Regions from separate parts of the Pectobacterium sp. PL64 genome, predicted to be linked through region 2. Evidence: predicted binding sites of a transcription regulator. Region 2 holds the regulator's gene; the other holds the start of a gene.

Region 1 (3,423 bases), 910 kb from region 2:
CCGGTTGATATCGCCAGCTGGCGTCATGCTGAGCAGCTACCTGCGCTGTTCAACGGCGTGTCGATTGGTACACGTATTCTGGCGTAAGTCGTTTCTGGGTATGGCATGATGCGATACCAACATGAATTAAATTCTGGGAGTAATCGTTATGGCTTTGTGGGGCGGTCGGTTTAGTCAGGCAGCAGATCAGCGTTTTAAACAATTTAATGACTCACTGCGGTTTGATTACCGTCTGGCGGAACAGGACATCGTAGGCTCGATCGGCTGGTCGAAAGCGCTGGTGACGGTCAATGTGCTCAGCGAGCAGGAGCAGCAGCAACTGGAACAGGCGCTGAATGCGCTGCTGGTTGAGGTGCAAGCTGATCCTGAGATGATCCTGCAAAGCGATGCAGAAGACATTCACAGCTGGGTTGAACAGCGCCTGATTGAGAAAGTCGGCGATTTAGGTAAAAAGCTGCATACCGGTCGTAGCCGTAACGATCAGGTCGCGACTGACCTGAAACTGTGGTGCAAAGCGCAGATTGCAGAACTGCTGCTGTCGGTACGCCAGCTGCGTCAGGCGCTGGTCACGACGGCGGAAGCCAATCAGGATGCGGTGATGCCGGGTTACACTCACTTGCAGCGCGCACAGCCGGTGACGTTTGCACACTGGTGCTTGGCTTACCACGAAATGTTAGCGCGTGATGAAAGCCGTCTGGAAGATACGCTGAAGCGTCTGGATGTCAGCCCGCTGGGCTGTGGTGCGTTGGCGGGAACGGCTTATCCGATCGACCGTGAGCAACTGGCAGGCTGGCTGGGATTTGCCTCGGCCACGCGTAACAGTCTGGACACGGTTTCCGATCGCGATCATGTACTGGAACTGCTGTCCGATGCCTCGATCGGCATGATCCACCTGTCGCGTTTTGCCGAAGATCTGATCTTCTTCAACAGCGGTGAAGCGGCGTTCGTTGAGCTGTCTGACCGTGTGACATCCGGTTCTTCCCTGATGCCACAGAAGAAAAACCCGGATGCTCTGGAGCTGATTCGCGGTAAATGTGGTCGCGTACAGGGTGCGTTGACCGGCATGATGATGACGCTTAAGGGCTTGCCGTTGGCGTATAACAAAGACATGCAGGAAGACAAAGAAGGGCTGTTTGACGCGCTGGATACCTGGCACGACTGCCTGATGATGGCGGGTCTGGTGCTGGAAGGCATTCAGGTTAAACGTCCGCGCTGTAAAGAAGCGGCCGAGCAAGGCTACGCGAACTCAACAGAGCTGGCGGATTATCTGGTCGCGAAAGGCGTTCCGTTCCGTGAAGCGCACCATATCGTAGGTGAAGCGGTGGTTGAAGCCATTCGTCAGGGCAAAGCATTGGAAGCGTTGCCGTTGGCCGATCTGCAAAAATTCAGCGCTGTGATTGGCGAGGATGTGTACCCGATTCTGGCGTTACAATCCTGCCTGGATAAGCGTGCTGCACAAGGTGGCGTGTCACCGCAGCAGGTTGCTAAAGCGATTAGCGATGCGAAGCAGCGCTTAGCTTAAGTCGCCCATCTCTGTTCTGTTCCCCCAACGTGGTGTTTCGCGTTGGGGGGATTTCTGCGTTACCGATCTGATTCTTCTGCAAATTATCATCTATCCATTTTCATATGGAATACGGCTCGCATTTTTCTGCTCAGCGTCTTCCCCGCCAGAATTGTTTCTGGACATCCATACAGTATCATTTTACCTTGACCGACAGCGTGAAAGGCCTGCGGAGGCAAAGTGGATATCAGCATATTTTATGGTCTGGGCGGCAGTGCAGTGGGTCTGTTGGTCGGGTGGTTAATTGCCAGCCTGATTCATCAGCAGAAGCTGTCGCGGCATGACACCGAACAGCAGTTGCTGGCGCAGACATTGCAGCAGGCTCAGCAATCGCTCAGCGAACAGCAGCAGGCAAAGCAGCAGGACGAACAGCGGCTACGGCAAAATGAGCTGGAGCTGCGCACGGTTCACGCTCAGCTCTCTGCCAGCCATGAAAAGCTGCAACAGCTTAATGAACTTCGCGCGGAGTGCGTGCAGCTCAATCAGGAACTGCGAACGCTACGTGAAATCAACAGCGCACAGGAAGCGGAATTGCGGGAAGTTACCATTCGGCTGGAAGAAACCCGTATGGCGGCGGAAGAGAAGCAGCGTCTGCTGGCAAACAGCGAACAGCGGTTGACGACGCAGTTTGAGAATCTGGCGAACCGGATTTTTGAACACAGCGGCCGCAAAGTGGATGAACAAAATAAACAGAGTCTGGATAAGCTGCTGATGCCGCTGCGTGAGCAGCTTGATGGCTTCCGCCGTCAGGTGCAGGACAGCTTTGGCGCGGAAGCGCGCGAGCGGCACACGTTGGCGCATGAAATCCGCAATCTGCAACAGCTGAACGCGCAGATGGCACACGAGGCCATCAATCTGACGAAAGCGCTGAAAGGCGATAACAAAACGCAGGGTAACTGGGGCGAGGTGGTGTTAAGTCGCGTACTCGAAGCCTCCGGCCTGCGTGAAGGATATGAGTACCAAACACAGGTCAGCGTGCAGACGGGGGCAAATAGCCGCCTGCAGCCGGATGTCATCGTGCGCTTACCGCAGGGCAAAGATGTCGTGATCGATGCCAAGATGTCGCTGGTGGCTTACGAGCGCTATTTCAATAGTGACGATGACGCAGAGCGTAGTGTGGCGTTGAACGAGCATTTGCTCTCGGTTCGCAGCCATATTCGGCAGTTGAGCAGCAAAGATTATCAGCAGCTTCCGGGCTTGCGTTCGCTAGACTACGTGCTGATGTTTATTCCGGTCGAGCCTGCTTTTCTGGTTGCTATCGATCGCCAGCCCGAATTGATCAACGAGGCGCTAAAGCACAATATTATGCTGGTCAGCCCGACCACGCTGCTGGTGGCTTTACGCACCATCAACAATTTATGGCGCTATGAACAACAGAGTCGCAATGCACAGCAGATCGCTGAAAAAGCGTCGCGGCTGTACGATAAACTGCGGTTGTTTGTCGATGATATGGAAGCGCTGGGGCTGAGTCTGGATAAAGCTCAGGGCACTTATCGTCAGGCGATGAATAAACTTTCCTCTGGGCGTGGTAACCTTATTGGCCAGGCTGAGGGGTTCCGTGCGCTGGGTGTAGAAATCAAACGCACGATTAGCCCGTCATTAGCAGAAAAAGCAACGGCCCATGAGCACGCTGAACGCGATGAATTACTGGATTCCGTAGCACCCGACGCTGTTTCGCCCACCGTGAAAACGGAGGGCGAAGAAGGGGAAATCCCTTTCGCTACCCGTACTGATTCGTACTAAATAGGTATGAATTTCGTGGGCTTGGGCACCATGCTATGCGAAATTAGTGCAGTGGGGTTTTTATACGGGTCTGGTACACTCTCACCATTAATGGGTAGACCCGAAATTTGACTGAAATA
Region 2 (3,423 bases):
ATGAGCAAAGCACCATCGCGCTAAAGGGAAATCAGGCGTACCTCCAACTGATCCACGGTTCAATGGCGGTAAAAGGCAATCAGAACAGTGAAACACTGCACTGCGGCGACGGAGCCTTCATTAAGGAAGAAACGGCGTTGACGCTACAGGCAGAGTCGCCTTTGCGGGCGCTGCTCATCGATCTGGTCGTATAGCGCTTCTATCCTCGTCTTCACAGGAAAACGCCGCCAGTTCGGCGTTTTTATTCAGTCGTGGTAAGATATCCGTCTTGTTCCTCAATGCGTCAGGGTGATATGACAATGGATTCAACCAAACAGGACAAACTTCTTGCCCAGGCTGAACAGATTTGTCAGCAGCGCGCTGTGCGTCTCACGCCACAGCGGTTAGAGGTTTTACGCCTTATGGCACAGCAGTCCGGTGCTATCAGCGCTTATGACCTGCTGGACCTGCTGCGCGTTTCCGAACCTCAGGCGAAGCCGCCGACTGTCTATCGCGCGCTGGATTTTCTGCTGGAACAAGGCTTCATTCACCGCGTCGAATCCAACAACAGCTACGTGCTCTGCCACCATATCGAAGACCACAGTCACACGTCTGCCCTTTTCATCTGCGACCGCTGCGGGCAGGTTACAGAACGTCAAACCGAAGGTGTGGAAGAAACGCTGCGTAGTCTGGCGCAACAGTCGGGATTTACGCTGCGTCACAGCGTGGTGGAAGCACACGGCTTGTGTGGAGGCTGTCAGGAAGTTGCATCATGCAAGCAGCCGGACCATTGCGGTCACGACCATACCGTTCCGATTAAAAAACGATAGCCCAAGGGCTATCGTTTTTTCTGTGGGGATACATCACCTTGGTGACCAGTGATAGCTACCAATGATATTTGTGGTGCTCTTCCCAGTGTTTCACTTCTTTCTCTGCCGCTTCTTTTTCGTACCCGTAACGCTCCTGGATTCTCCCCACCAGTTGGTCACGTTTACCTTCGATGACCGTCAGATCGTCATCCGTTAATTTGCCCCATTGCTCTTTCGCTTTACCTTTAAACTGTTTCCAGTTACCGCTGGCTTGGTCTTTATTCATAAGAATCTCCGTACCTTAGGTGAATTTCGCATAAAAAATCGTAACTACCGACGTATGCGTCAGTTTCAGATAAATAGATGTATTCAGTAAGCAGCATCATAACTCTGTGAACCATGACGGTGCTCTTCGCCACTGTCTCCCTTGATTACCGGGCTATCAAAATGTGATGGCTAATACTCGATCGTCAAACTGATCTATCGCCACACAATCAAGATAAAAATGCTTACCTTGATAAAAATTATAGTCGAATATTTTACTTTGAATGAAAAATCAGGAATCTGTAACTGGAACGAGCATTGATAAAGGGAAAATAACCGCAAAAAGCGGTGAAAAAACAGGAGGTAATGGGATAGTAGAAAACGCACGCGAAATGTAACTAAATGTATATGGTTAGCAGATTAACAAACAGAACATGATGCACTGACCCAGACAAACGAGCAGTGCATCTCTGCGAATGGTTAGCTCCAGTCGCTGTTACGAATCACGCCAACCGCTAAGCCTTCTATCGAAAAGCTTTGCTGACGCAGATCGACAACAATCGGGGCAAACTCTTCATTTTCAGCGAGGAGGTGTACCGTATTGCCCTGCTTTTTCAGGCGCTTCACCGTCACCTCATCGTCAATACGCGCGACGACAATCTGACCGTTGCGCACATCTTCTGTTTTATGCACGGCCAGTAAATCACCATCCATAATACCGATATCTTTCATCGACATGCCGCTCACCCGCAGCAAAAAATCAGCGCTAGGTTTGAACATCGCAGGGTCAACCTGATAGTGACACTCGATATGTTCCTGTGCCAGCAGGGGTTCACCTGCGGCCACGCGGCCAACCAGAGGAATACCCGTCTCTTCTTCCATTAGCAGACGAATACCACGAGACGCGCCCGATACAATCTCAATCACGCCTTTACGCGCCAGCGCTTTCAGATGCTCTTCAGCCGCATTAGGAGAGCGAAACCCCAGCTGTTGAGCAATTTCCGCGCGCGTTGGCGGCATTCCGGTTTGCGCAATATGATCGCGGATCAGGTCATAAACCTGCTGCTGCCTTGCTGTTAATACTTTCATTCCGCCCCCTGGTTGTTTATACAGTCTTGCTGTGAGTATATACAGGTAAGCCACAATTGGGAATGGAGATCTCGGCAAAGCCCCTGACTTTTACTCATTTATGCGCGCCGTCAGGCAAAATGTTGCCAGAGGATGCTGCCCCAGACGACAGCGGCTAACAGGATGGCAACAAAGACAGCCGCCGAGCCAATATCTTTCGCCCGACCGGATAATTCGTGGTGCTCGAGACCAATGCGATCAACCACGGCTTCAATGGCGCTATTGGCCAGCTCAAACAGCATAATCAGTACCACAGACCCGATAAGCAGCAGTTTTTCGACCAGCGTAACCGGCAGTAAACACGCGATAATGACGCCGACAAGGGTCAGTATCGTTTCCTGACGAAATGCCGCCTCATGCTGCCACGCCTGCTTCAACCCCTTAAAGGAATAACCGGTCGCTTTAATGATCCGGGTCATCCCCGTTGCTTTATTCATTTATCCTCCGCTATTTATGCAAAATAGTTCGCATTTTAACGCGCTTACGTTGTCTCATCACCACAGATCTCCGGCGCAGTTTCTGGTATCCTTGCGGCGCATTGCTAACAAGAGGCTCCATGTTGTTATGTCAGGTTGGCGTAAAATTTACTATAAATTATTGAATCTCCCACTGAAACTGTTGGTGAAGAGCAAAGTTATTCCCGCAGATCCGGTGGTCGAGCTAGGGTTAGATCCCTCACGTCCTATACTCTATGTTCTGCCTTATAACTCTCAGGCGGATCTCTTGACGCTACGTGCGAAATGCCTGGCATTGGGGCTACCCGATCCCTCGCAGTCGTTCGAATTCAATGGCGTCGAACTTCCTAGCCACGTCTTTATTAATGACGGGCCGCGCGTCTTCCGCTATTACGTTCCCAAACAGAAATCCGTCAAGCTGTTTCACGACTATCTGGATCTGCATCGTGCCAATCCAGATTTAGACGTACAGATGGTGCCAGTTTCTGTGATGTTTGGGCGCTCTCCGGGTCGGGAAGGCCACACTCAGGCCACACCGCATCTGCGCTTGCTCAACGGCATTGAGAAATTCTTCGCCGTCCTGTGGCTAGGCCGCGACAGCTTTGTCCGCTTCTCCAGCCCGGTGTCGCTACGTTATATGGCGACCGAGCATGGTACTGACAAAACCATAGCCCACAAACTGGCGCGTGTCGCACGTATGCACTTCTCTCGCCAACGTTTGGCGGCAGTTGGGCCACGTTTGCCGGTGCGTCAGGAGCTATTTAACAAGCTGCTGGATTCCAAAGCGA

Evidence for each region. Region 2 encodes LexA, which represses DNA repair genes until DNA is damaged. Its sites were predicted from a motif close to TNCTGTATGTACATACAGNA; they were not measured.
Region 1: rmuC (DNA recombination protein RmuC) is a predicted target of LexA. The motif match lies at 1,678-1,697, and genes of this name have one in related genera.

The regions. Positions count from the first base shown of each region.
Region 1 covers NZ_CP092070.1:4,226,044-4,229,466, reverse strand. Annotated here, with positions in the region: gene argB (acetylglutamate kinase) at 1-87, shown strand, start outside; gene argH (argininosuccinate lyase) at 149-1,522, shown strand; gene rmuC (DNA recombination protein RmuC) at 1,742-3,304, shown strand.
Region 2 covers NZ_CP092070.1:64,113-67,535, reverse strand. Annotated here, with positions in the region: gene HP572_RS00290 (pirin family protein) at 1-194, shown strand, start outside; gene zur (zinc uptake transcriptional repressor Zur) at 300-809, shown strand; gene HP572_RS00280 (CsbD family protein) at 865-1,074, opposite strand; gene lexA (transcriptional repressor LexA) at 1,533-2,141, opposite strand; gene HP572_RS00270 (diacylglycerol kinase) at 2,252-2,617, opposite strand; gene plsB (glycerol-3-phosphate 1-O-acyltransferase PlsB) at 2,745-3,423, shown strand, end outside.